DNA from 3 places in the Acidovorax sp. JHL-3 genome. Region 1 is predicted to be linked to each of the others. Evidence: predicted binding sites of a transcription regulator. Region 1 holds the regulator's gene; each other region holds the start of a gene.
What was found. The regulator sigma-54, encoded in region 1, starts transcription at its own class of promoters, with help from an activator protein. The targets are predictions, from matches to a motif close to TGGCANGNAANCTGCTTT.
Positions count from the first base shown of each region.

Region 2: a site for sigma-54 is predicted at 1,765-1,782, ahead of K226_RS0116600 (CmpA/NrtA family ABC transporter substrate-binding protein). Genes of this name have one in related genera too.
Region 3: a site for sigma-54 is predicted at 1,744-1,761, ahead of K226_RS0108845 (ammonium transporter). Genes of this name have one in related genera too.

Region 1 covers NZ_JAFU01000001.1:508,303-512,454, reverse strand. The annotation lists gene K226_RS0102325 (thiol:disulfide interchange protein DsbA/DsbL) at 1-164, shown strand, start outside; gene lptA (lipopolysaccharide transport periplasmic protein LptA) at 260-910, shown strand; gene lptB (LPS export ABC transporter ATP-binding protein) at 907-1,689, shown strand; gene K226_RS0102310 (RNA polymerase factor sigma-54) at 1,689-3,278, shown strand; gene K226_RS0102305 (thioesterase family protein) at 3,368-3,817, shown strand; gene K226_RS0102300 (class I SAM-dependent RNA methyltransferase) at 3,841-4,152, shown strand, end outside.
Region 2 covers NZ_JAFU01000004.1:252,026-256,177, reverse strand. The annotation lists gene ntrB (nitrate ABC transporter permease) at 1-308, opposite strand, end outside; gene K226_RS0116600 (CmpA/NrtA family ABC transporter substrate-binding protein) at 356-1,600, opposite strand; gene K226_RS0116595 (sigma-70 family RNA polymerase sigma factor) at 1,953-2,501, shown strand; gene K226_RS0116590 (hypothetical protein) at 2,563-2,763, shown strand; gene K226_RS0116585 (permease) at 2,795-3,850, shown strand; gene K226_RS0116580 (thioredoxin family protein) at 3,880-4,113, shown strand; gene K226_RS0116575 (OsmC family protein) at 4,110-4,152, shown strand, end outside.
Region 3 covers NZ_JAFU01000001.1:1,871,144-1,875,295, forward strand. The annotation lists gene K226_RS0108840 (phospholipase D family protein) at 1-229, opposite strand, end outside; gene K226_RS0108845 (ammonium transporter) at 471-1,673, opposite strand; gene mnmH (tRNA 2-selenouridine(34) synthase MnmH) at 1,932-2,981, opposite strand; gene selD (selenide, water dikinase SelD) at 3,018-4,094, shown strand.

The DNA of each region.
Region 1 (4,152 bases):
GCCAGGTGCGTCGTGCCACGGCGTTGCAAGAGGGCTACGGCGTGGAAGGCGTGCCGTCGATGGGCGTTGCCGGCCGGTTCTATACCGATGGCACCATGGCTGGCAGCATGCAGACCGTGCTGCAGGTGGTGGAGCATCTGGCGGGCGTGGCACGCAAGGGCTGATTGCGCAACCCGCTCCCGAGAAGCCCGCGCCAGCGGGCTTTTTTATGGGCGATGGCACCGGTGCATGGCTACAATGAGTGCAAGATTCGTGCCTCATGAAAAAAAGCCTCCTCCCGATCCTGCTGCTGACCGCCCTTGCCTGCGCCCCTGGCGTGGGCCAGGCCGAAAAGGCCGACCGCAACAAACCCATGAACATCGAGGCCGATGCGTTGCGCCACGATGAACTCAAGCAAACCAGCGTCTTCACGGGCCGGGTGGTCATGACCAAGGGCTCCATCGTGCTGCGCGGGGCGCGGCTGGATGTGCGCCAGGATGCCGATGGCTACCAGTACGGCGTTGTCACGGCCGAGCCTGGCAAGCGCGCATTCTTCCGGCAAAAGCGCGACACCGTGGCGGGCGCACCCGACGAGTTCATAGAAGGCGAGAGCGAAGTCATCGAGTACGACGGCAAGGCCGACAACGTGCGCTTCATCACCCGCGCCGAGATGCGCCGCTACCGCGAATCCGTGGTGACCGACGAGCTTTCGGGCGCCGTCATTGTGTACAACAACCTCACCGACGTTTTCACGGTGGATGGCCAGAAAAAGGCGGCCGCCAGCGGGGCGGGCGATGCGCCTGCTGCGGGCGGGCGGGTGCGTGCCGTGCTGTCACCCAAAGAACAGCCTTCCGGCGCTGCCGCTCCGGCCAATGCAGCCAGCGGGCCGGTGCTGCGTCCCAGCAATTCCCTCGGCGGTGCGAGCAAGTGAGTGCTGCGACAGTGAATCAAGACCCAGATACCCAGGCGGGCAGCCGCCTGGAAGTGGAGCACCTCGAAAAATCCTATGGCAGCCGAAAGGTCGTCAAGGACGTGTCGCTGGTTGTGCAAAAGGGCGAAGTGGTGGGTTTGCTCGGGCCCAATGGCGCTGGCAAGACCACCTCGTTCTACATGATCGTGGGCCTGGTGCGCTGCGACGGGGGCGATATCCGCATCGATGGCCATTCGGTGGCCGACATGCCCATCCACCGGCGCTCGCGCCTGGGGCTGTCTTACCTGCCGCAAGAGGCATCGATCTTTCGCAAGCTCAACGTCGAAGAGAACGTGCGCGCCGTGCTGGAGCTGCAGCGGGGCGATGACGGCAAGCCGCTGGGCCGGGCGCAAATCGAAGAGCGCCTCACGTCCTTGCTGCAGGAGTTGCGCGTGGACCATTTGCGCGACTCGCCGGCCCTGGCATTGTCGGGTGGTGAGCGCCGCCGGGTCGAGATCGCCCGTGCCCTGGCCACCCAGCCCCGCTTCATCCTGCTCGATGAGCCCTTTGCCGGCATCGACCCCATCGCGGTGATCGAGATCCAGCGCATCATCGGTTTCCTCAAGGCGCGCGGCATCGGCGTGCTGATCACCGACCACAACGTGCGCGAAACCCTGGGCATCTGCGACCACGCCTTCATCATCAGCGACGGCCGCGTCCTGGCCCAGGGCACCCCGTCCGAAATCGTCGACAACGCCGAGGTGCGTCGGGTGTACCTGGGTGAACATTTCAGGATGTGATGAAACCTGGTCTTTCGCTGCGCGTCTCGCAGCACCTGTCGCTTACGCCGCAGCTGCAGCAATCCATCCGGCTGTTGCAGTTGTCCACGCTCGAACTCTCGCAGGAAGTCGAGCAGATGCTCGACGAGAACCCGTTTCTCGAGCGCACGCCCGAAGAAGCCCCACGCGAAGAGTTTGGTCTTGAAGCGGCCGACACCCCCGCGCAGACCGACGATTACAGCGCCGATGACGCTATATTTTCAGGAGCTGTTAGCGCAAGCAGCACAAGCGCTGAAGGCCAAAATGATGCTGAAACGCCCAGCGCCAGCGCGGACGAGCCCGACTGGAGCGGCGACGGCACCGTGGAAATGGCACCCAACGACGCCGAGTGGGGGGGCGACGCACCCGCGCGCAACCGCAATGACTCCGAGGGCGACGAAGCCGATGCCACCGAGCTGGCCCGCTCGCACGAGTCACTCACGTCCTTCCTGCACCGCCAGGCCTTGGCGCTGCGCCTGTCGGAGATCGACCGCGCCGCGCTGCGCTTTCTGATCGAATCGCTCAACGACGACGGCTACCTCGAAGAGCCCCTCGAAGAGCTGGCCACGGGACTGGCTGGCGAGGGCAACCTGGAGCAGATCGACGAGCTGGTGCACCGCTTCACCGTGGCGCAGCGCCTGCTGCAAAGCCTGGAGCCGGTGGGCGTGGGCGCGCGCAACCTGGCCGAGTGCCTCACGCTGCAACTCAAGGCCCTGGCCGCCGACGAAGGCAGCGCGATCGACCCCGACGCCGTGCAGACCGCGCTGCGCATCTGCCAGCAGCCGCTGGAGATGCTGGCCCGCCGCGACATCCGCCGGCTGACGCAGCTGTGCGGCGATGGCGAAGAGCGCACCCGCGCCGCCATGGCGCTGATCGCCCGCCTGGAGCCGCGCCCCGGCCGCCGCTTTGCCGATGTAGAGCGCAACATCATCGTGCCCGATGTCATCGTGCGCAAAGCCGGGCGCGCCAATGGTCGCGATGGCCAGCACAACTTCATCGTCAGCCTCAACCCCGATGTGATGCCGCGCCTGCGCGTGCACGACATCTATGCGGGCGCCCTGCGCGGGCACAAGGGCGGCGAGGGCCACCAGGGCATGCAGCAGCGCCTGCAGGAGGCGCGCTGGTTCATCAAGAACATCCAGCAGCGCTTTGACACCATCCTGCGCGTCTCGCGCGCCATCGTCGAGCGGCAAAAGAGCTTTTTCACCCATGGAGAGCTGGCCATGCGCCCGCTGGTGCTGCGCGACATTGCCGACGAACTGGGCCTGCACGAATCCACCATCAGCCGCGTGACCACCGCTAAATACATGGCCACGCCGATCGGCACCTACGAGCTGAAATACTTCTTTGGCTCGGGCTTGGGCACCGAGACCGGCGGCAACGCATCGAGCACGGCGGTGCGCGCGCTCATCAAGCAGTTCGTTGCCGCCGAAAACCCCGCCAAACCCTTGTCCGACAGCCAGATTGCCGAGATGCTCAAGGAGCAGGGCATCGAGTGCGCGCGCCGCACCGTGGCCAAATACCGCGAGGCGCTCAAAATCGCGCCGGCCAACCTGCGCAAGGCGCTGTAGACGTTTTTTCCCGCCGAGCGCGTGGGCTGTGCGTCTGTCAGCTGCCGTTTGTCATCCCTTTGTTCTGTTTTTTACTTGTCTCTCACGCCATGGCCCGCATCGTTTTCGATCTTCCTGCCCACTTTGTCTTTTCGACCGAGATGCAGATCTACATCAGCCATGTGAACCAGGGCGGGCACCTGGACAATGCCCAACTGCTCAGCCTGGTGTCCGAGGCGCGCGTGCGCTTTTTCCAGGCGCAGGGCTATCCCGAGGCGGATGTGGGCGGCCTGGCCATCGTGGTGGGCGACATCGTGGCGCAGTACAAATCCGAGGGCTTTCATGGCGAGACCATGCGTGTGGAGATGACTCCCGCCGATTTCAACCCCTACGGCTTTGACCTGGTGTTTCGCATGACCGAAAAATCGCAGGGCCGCGAAGTGGCACGCGGCAAGACCGGCATCGTCTTCATCAACAAGTCCGATCGCAAGGTGGCGCTGCTGCCCGCACACATCCGCGCGCTGCTCAGCCGCCCACCTGTTTCTGCCGCCCAGCCGTAGGCGCGTATCCTTTTGCCCTGTCTATGAACCAACTCCAACTTTTCCTGCCGTGCGCCGCTGGTGTCGAGAGCTATCTGGCTGACGAAGTGCACGCCATCACCGGCCTCACGGGGCAAGACCTGCTCACGGGGCGGGGCGGCGTGCTGCTGCGGGCCTCGTGGCGCGATGCGCTGCTGCTCAACCTGCACAGCCGCCTGGCCCAGCGCGTGCTGGTGCAACTGGCGCACCGCCCCTACCGCTCTGAAAACGACCTGTATGCCGCCGCCAGCGACGTGGCCTGGGAAATCTGGTTCACCACGCGCCAGACCTTCAAGGTCGAGGTGACGGCGCAGCAC
Region 2 (4,152 bases), on a different contig from region 1:
CTGAACACGTCCAGCGCCTGTGCCCAGGTTTCGCGGGGGCCGGGAATGCTGTTGCCGGTGCCGGCAGAAACCAGCGCCCACACCCCCAGCAGCAGGCCCAGGCCGCACAGCGGCGGCAGCACCGCCAGCCAGAAGCTGCGGGAGCTGGCAGCCCAGTCCCGGTCTGCCGGGGCCTTGGTGGGTGTGGTTTTTGAGTGTTTTTGGCTTGTAGCGCCCGTGGGTAAAGCGCTAGTAGCTATATTATCAATAGCGTCTTGCGTTGCTGCAGGGGCGGTATCCAGCGGGGCATGAAATACGGCTCTGACCATGGTGTTCTCCGGTAGGCAGGACGAGTGGGGCAGATGACTGCGGGCTGTCAGGCCTTGAGCTTGAAACCGTCGGCGTATCTGGCGGGGTCTTTGCCGTCCCACACCACGCCATCCACCAGCTTGTGGCTGCGCATGTCGCTCTTGGGCAGCGGTGTTTTGGTGGCGGTGGCCGCCTGGCGGTACACGTCCATGCGATTGATCGACTTGGCCACGCCAAGGTAATCGGGGTGCGCCTTCAGCAAACCCCAGCGCTTGTGCTGCGTAAGAAACCACATACCGTCAGACAGGTAGGGGAAGTTCACCGCGCCGTCGTTGTAGAACTTCATGTGGTTGGGGTCGTCCCAGGTCTTGCCCAGGCCATCCTGGTAGCGGCCCAGGATGCGCTGGTTGATGGCATCCACGCCGGTGTTCACATAGGCCTTGCCGGCAATGGTTTCGGCCATGCGGGTCTTGTTGGCCAGGCTTTCATCGATCCAGCGGCTTGCCTCCAGAATGGCCGCCGTCACGGCGCGCGCGGTGTTGGGGTATTTCTGCACAAACTCCGAGGTGGTGCCCAGCACCTTTTCGGGATGGTCTTTCCAGATGTCCTGGGTGGTGGTGGCTGTGAAACCGATGCCGTCCATGATGGCGCGGTGGTTCCAGGGCTCGCCTACGCAAAAGCCATCCATGTTGCCCACGCGCATGTTGGCCACCATTTGCGGCGGCGGCACGGTGATGACCTTGGCGTCTTTCATCGGATCGATGCCGTTGGCTGCCAGCCAGTAATAGAGCCACATGGCGTGCGTGCCCGTGGGAAAGGTCTGGGCGAAGGTGTATTCGCGCTTTTCGGCCGCCATCAGCCGGGCCAGGCCCGCGCCATTGACGGCGCCCTTGTCCGCCAGCTTTTTGGACAGCGTGATGGCCTGGCCGTTGTGGTTGAGGGTCATCAGCACGGCCATGTCTTTCTTGGGCCCGGCCAGGCCCAGGTGCACGCCATAGACCAGGCCATACAGCACATGGGCAAAGTCGAGCTCGCCGTTCACCAGCTTGTCGCGCACGCCGGCCCAGCTGGCCTCTTTGGTGGGGATGATGGTCACGCCATGCTTCTTGTCGAAGCCCATCACCGACGCCATCACCACGCTGGCGCAGTCGGTCAGCGGAATGAAGCCGATCTTCACTTCCTTCTTCTCGGGGGCGTCCGAGCCCTGGGCGTGGACGAGGGCGCGCAGCGCGGGGCTCACGCCCGTGGCGCCCACGGTGGCGGCTTGCAGCACGGTGCGGCGGTTGAGGCTGGTTTTGAGCAGATCGGTCATGGGGCTTCCCTTGGGCGTGACAAACAAAAAGAGGCGTCCTCACACCGCGCCTGGCTGCAAGAAGCAGCAGTGCGCGGGTGGGGACGCCTTTGTCCGGGTTCTGGCCGCATTCGCCCGCCGTTGGGCGATGCAGCCATGCAGACCTGTGAGGGTCTGAACCTACTAATGCAAGGCCTGTGCCAGCTTGGAAAAGTGGTGTTGGCTATTGAATCAAGAGCGTCTAGCTCAATGATTCAGGGCGCTTTGGCGCGATTGAGCGACCTGGCGCCACAGCCCGCAGTGCCCCGGTCTTGTGCGCTGCACCATCGTGGCGCTGTGGTCGGCGCTGTTGCAGTGGATAACAATGCGATGCATGAGTGATACCTCGACGCCGACCTGTCTGATGACCGCGTGGCACGCGCACGAAACCGAGTTGCAGCGCTGGCTGACCCGGCACCTGAACGACCCGGTGGCAGCGCAGGACCTGCTGCAAGACGTTTTCATCAAAGCCTTGCGCCAAGGCCGCCGGTTCTGCGACGTGGCCAACGCCCGTGCCTGGCTGTTTGAGGTCAGCCGCAACACCCTGACGGATCACCTGCGCCGGCACCACCCTCTGGATGCCTTGCCTGACGACCTGCCAGCGATGGAGGCAGACCCGCCGGCTGCGGTGGACAGCCTGGCCACCTGCCTGCCGCGCGTGCTTGCGGAGTTGAGCGCGTCGGACCGGGATGCCATCGTCCAGTGCGATCTCAACGGCATGGGGCAGGAGGACTATGCCCGCATGTTGGGCATCACCGTGCCGGGGGCCAAATCCCGTGTGCAGCGCGCCCGAAAGCGCCTCAGGGAACGTTTGCTGACCTCGTGCCAGGTGGTGCTGAACGAGCGCGGCGCGGTGTGCTGCTTCACCCCACGTCCGAAATAAGCGCAGCTGCATCTTTTGGGCAGTTGCTGCGTCTTCTGACTCAACGACACAGGAGATGCACATGTGCATGGGTTACGCCAAAGACATCAAGGCCTGGGCTTGCCCCCAGGAAATGGAACGCCGCGAGGCCGCATTGCACCAATTGGGCGACTTGCTGCACTTGGAAGACCACGCGGCGCAGGCAAGTGATTCGGCTCCGCCCGTGGCCGACACGCAGATAAACGCGCTCGAGCGTGCGCCCGAACGTGCGTCGGCGGCTTGACGGCGATGGCATCCCTCCAGAGGTTTTGCCAATGATTTCGTCCGAACTGAAAACCCCAAAAATCCCACCTTTGACGCGCTGGGTGCTCGCGCTGGCGCTGCTGGCGCCTGCCTGGTGGTGGAGTTACACCCACCTCACCGATTTTGCGGATGCCCTGTTGGTGCAGGCGGGGCTGACGCGCCAGACCGCACTGGGCGAGGCGGTGCACTTCTTCTTTTTTGACACGCCCAAGGTGCTGCTGCTACTGACCGGGGTGGTTTTCGTGATGGGCGTGGTGCAGACCTTCTTTGCGCCCGAGCGCACGCGCGCCCTGCTGGCGGGCAAGCGTGCAGGGGTGGGCAACGTGCTGGCCGCATTGCTGGGCATCGTGACCCCGTTTTGCTCATGCTCGGCCGTGCCCTTGTTCATCGGTATTCTCTCGGCGGGTGTGCCGCTGGGGGTGACCTTCTCTTTTCTGATCTCGGCTCCCATGGTCAACGAGGTGGCACTGGTGATGCTGCTGGGCCTGTTTGGCTGGAAAGTGGCCGCCCTCTACCTCGTGCTGGGGCTGACCGTGGCCATCGTGGCCGGCATCGTGATCGGCCGCCTGCGCATGGAGCGCTATCTGGAAGACTGGGTGCTGGCCGTTGCCAACGGGCAGAGCGCGGCCACTTACGACGGCGATGGCATGGGCTGGGCCCAGCGCTTGCAGGCCGGTGGGCACCATGTGCGCGAGATTGTGGGCAAGGTCTGGCCCTACGTTGTCGCGGGCATTGCGCTGGGCGCGGGCATCCACGGCTATGTTCCACAAGACTTCATGGCGGCCATCATGGGCCGGGATGCCTGGTGGTCGGTGCCGGTGGCCGTGCTGCTGGGTGTGCCCATGTACACCAATGCGGCGGGCGTCATTCCGATCGTGCAGGCCCTGCTGGGCAAAGGTGCAGCGCTGGGCACGGTGCTGGCGTTCATGATGAGCGTCATTGCCTTGTCCGCGCCCGAAATGATCATTTTGCGCAAGGCCCTCAAGCCGCGCCTGATAGCCACCTTTGCCGGCGTCGTGGCCTTGGGCATTTTGCTGGTGGGCTATATCTTCAACCTTGTGCTGTGAACATTCATCACTACCAACCAGGATTCGCCATGAAAGACATCAAGGTACTCGGCTCCGGCTGTGCCAACTGCAAGACCACCACCGCCCTGATCGAGCAGGTTGCCCGTGACAAGGGCGTCGCCGTGAATATTGACAAGATTCAGGACATGCAAGCCATCATTGCTTACGGCGTCCTGGCCACGCCAGGGGTGGTGGTGGATGGCAAGGTCGTTCACGCCGGCGGGGTGCCCCAGCGCGACAAGATCGAGGCGTGGCTGGCATGACGGGTGCCGCCAAACCCAAATTGGTGTTTGACGTGGTGT
Region 3 (4,152 bases), 1.4 Mb from region 1:
GCAAAAAGCCGGATTCAAAGCGCCCACTCGCCGCCGCGCGGCGCTCTTGCACCTGGGTGGCCAGCGCGGTGCCTGCGGTGGTTTCCAGCGCCGTTGAAACGGGGCGCGGCACATTCTTGGGCAACTCGGCACAGCCACCCAGCACGGCAACCAGCAGGGCTGCCCACAGCACTGGCAGATGCCGCAGTGGCAGCACGCTACGGGGGGCGGAAACAAGGGCTGGGGTCATGGGCGGGCTCATCGGAGGCTTTTGGGCAGCTGTGGTGATTTGGGTGGTCGAGGACTTTGCCAGCGCGATGGCGTGCCGGCCCACTGTGTGGGCTCGCTGTGCCCATCATGCGCCACAGCGTAGCGGGCCGCACGCCGGGCGGGTGTCAGACGGCACGCCGTGCCGAGGAACTGGCCTCTTGCCGTGTGAAAAAATCAACAACCGTCCAGGCAGGGCAATTCGACGATCCCAGAACAGGTTCTTACCAGCTCACTTCGCGGTCGGGCGTTGCGCTGATCTTGTGGATCGACAGGTCGGCACCATCAAACTCTTCTTCCTGCGACAGGCGAAGGCCCACGGTGGCTTTGAGCACGCCATACACCAGCGCGCCCCCCAACAGCGCCCACAGCACGCCCATGGCCGTGCCCATCAGTTGGGCCCACAGGCTCACGCCGCCCAGCCCGCCCAGCGCCTTGCTTCCAAAAATGCCCGCTGCGATGCCGCCCCAGGTGCCGCACAGCCCGTGCAGGGGCCACACGCCCAGCACGTCGTCGATCTTCCAGCGGTTCTGGGTCAGGGTGAACATCACCACAAAGATGCTGCCCGCCACCCCGCCCACCACCAGCGCGCCCAGCGGGTGCATCAGGTCCGAGCCCGCACACACCGCCACCAGCCCGGCCAGCGGGCCGTTGTGCACAAAGCCGGGGTCGTTTTTGCCCAGCACCAGCGCAGCCAGCGTGCCGCCCACCATGGCCATCAGCGAGTTGACCGCCACCAGCCCCGAGAGCTTGTCGACCGTCTGCGCGCTCATCACATTGAAACCAAACCAGCCCACCACCAGCACCCACGCCCCCAGCGCCAGAAACGGGATGTTGGAAGGGGGGTGTGCCGAGATGGCGCCATCCTTGCGGTAGCGGTTGGAGCGCGACCCCAGCAGCAGCACCGCAGGCAGGGCAATCCAGCCCCCCATGGCGTGCACCACCACAGAACCGGCAAAGTCGTGAAAAGCGGCCCCTGTCAGGGCGGTAATGGCAGCCTGGATGCCAAAGTGCCCGTTCCAGGCGATGCCTTCAAAAAATGGATAGACAAAGCCCACGATGGCAGCCGTTGCCAGCAGTTGGGGCCAAAATTTGGCACGCTCGGCAATGCCGCCCGACACAATGGCCGGAATGGCCGCCGCAAACGTGAGCAGAAAGAAGAACTTCACGAGCGCATAGCCGTTGTGCTGGGCCAGGGTTTCTGCACCTACAAAGAAATGGGTGCCATACGCCACGCTGTAGCCCACCACAAAATACACCACCGTGGAAACCGAAAAATCCACCAAAATTTTGACCAGCGCATTCACCTGGTTCTTTTTGCGCACGGTGCCCAGCTCCAAAAACGCAAACCCCGCGTGCATGGCCAACACCATGATGGCGCCCAGCAAAATAAACAGGGCATCGCTGCCCTGTGGGAGTGCATTCATAACTTCCTCGTGCTCAGAATTGATCGGTTCTGGTGCGCTCAAGACGTCGGCGCCAGATTTGCACCAAAATTAAGCAAAATTTGGACCATGAAAACCATACTGGTGCGTGGCCAGCGCGCACCAATATCAGGCACCGTTGTCGTGTGAATCCGAGAAAATTGGGTCAAATATGCCTCTAGCGCTTATGCAGTAAGCGCAAGCAGCTATTGTTTTGATAGTTGTCTAAGCACGAAGCCCTGCCCGGTGCAGAGGGGGCCCTCAGCCCAGCGCCAGCACCTGGGCGGCCAGGGCATCAATGCCGGCCTCAGAAAGATCGTCGCTGGCCAGGCTGTGCCGCGCAGCCCACTGGTGCAGGTGCGTGCTTTGCGATCGGGCATACAGCGGGTCGTAGTGCAGTGCCACCAGCTCGGCGAACAGGGGGGGCAACGCACCTGCCTGTGCCCAGTCTTGCCAGCGTGCAATCACCTGCTTTCCGTGCAACTCTTTGAGCACGCCCAGTTGCTGGGCCAGCAGGTCGGGGTTGTCGCCCAGGTTGGCATAGTCGCGCAGCAAAAAATCCAGGCGCGCAGGCAGGCTGGCTGCTACCTCGATGCAGGGGCTGGCGCGCAGGCGCTGCACCAGGGGCTGGGGCACCGCCACGCGGCCGATTTTGCTGCTCTCGGCCTCGACATAGATGGTGCGCTGCAAATCCAGGGGCTCCAGCGCATGCAGCAGGGCGGTTTCAAAGGCGGTTTGCGAAGGCTGCGCCACCCCCGGCCAGGCGCCCAGCACCGAGCCGCGGTGGCGCGCGCAGGCTTCCAGGTCAAGCACCTGTGCGCCGCGCGCAGCCAGTGCTTGCAGCACGCGCGTTTTGGCGCTGCCGGTGGGGCCGCAAATCACGCGCAGGGGCAGTTGCGGCGCCAACTCGGCCAGCCGGTCGATGACGTGGCGGCGCCACGACTTGTAGCCACCGGCCAGTTGCTGGGCATCCCAGCCCACCAGGCGCAGCCAGGTCACCATCGAGCCGCTGCGCATGCCGCCGCGCCAGCAGTAGATCAGCGGTTTCCAGCTGGCGGGCTGGTCGGCAAACTGCGTGCGCAAATGCCGCGCCAGGTTGGCGGCCACCATGGCGCCACCCACGCGCCGCGCCTCAAAGGCGCCCTGCTGCTTGTAGATGGTGCCAACAATGCGGCGCTCGTCGTCATCCAGCACGGGGCAGTTGATGGCGCCGGGAATATGGTCCAGCGCGTATTCGGCGGGCGACCGCGCATCAATGAGGGTGTGAAACGCGTGGCGGTCTGCCACGCGCACGGGGCTGCGGTGGCTCATGGCTTGCCCCGCGCCGCGCCGCAGGCGGCTGGCACAATGGCGCGCACCATGACTGTTGATTCAAAACCCATTCGTCTTACCCAGTTCTCGCACGGCGGCGGTTGCGGTTGCAAGATAGCGCCGGGCCTGCTGCAAGAGATTTTGGCACGCGCACCGCAGGGCATCGTGCCGCCCGAGCTGCTGGTGGGCACAGAAACCAGCGACGACGCGGCGGTTTACCGCCTCAACGACAGCCAGGCGCTGGTGGCCACCACCGATTTTTTCACCCCCATCGTCGACGACCCGTACGACTTTGGCCGCATTGCCGCCACCAATGCGCTGTCCGACATCTATGCCATGGGCGGCACGCCCATCATGGCGCTGGCACTGGTGGGCATGCCCATTGCCCAGCTGCCACCCGAAGTGATTGGCCGCGTGCTCGAAGGCGGCGCCGCCGTGTGCCGCGAAGCCGGCATCCCCATTGCGGGCGGACATTCGATCGACGTGCTCGAGCCCATCTACGGCCTGGTGGGCCTGGGCCTGGTGCACCCCCAACGCGTGCGCCGCAACGCCGACGCGCAGGCTGGCGACGTGCTGGTGCTGGGCAAGCCGCTGGGTGTGGGCATTCTCTCGGCGGCGCTGAAAAAAGGCATTCTGGATGCCGCTGGCTATGCCGACATGCTGCGCTACACCACGCAGCTCAACCGCGTGGGCATTGCGCTGGGCGCGCTGGAGGGCGTGCACGCCATGACCGACGTCACAGGCTTCGGCCTGGCCGGCCATTTGTTGGAGGTGTGCCGGGGCTCGGGGTTGTCGGCCCGGGTCAATTTGGCCCACGTGCCTTTCATTGAGGCCGCTGCGAAGTTTGCGTTGGATGGCGTGGTGACCGGTGCCTCGGCACGCAACTGGGCCGCCTACGGTGCCGATGTGGCCTGGGCCCCCGGTGCGCCCGAATGGCAGCGCCACCTGCTGACCGACCCCCAAACCAGCGGCGGCCTGCTGGTGAGCTGCAGCCCCGATGCGCTGCAGCAGGTGCTCAACACGTTTCAGCACGCCGGCTTTGCCGCAGCTGCTGCCATTGGCGGTATGCAAGCGCGGGCGCAAGGGCAGGGCAGTCAACTGGTTTGCGGGTGAGTGGGGCGGGCGAAGCAGTGGCGCACTGATTGCCCACAAGTGCGGTGTCGCAGCGCCT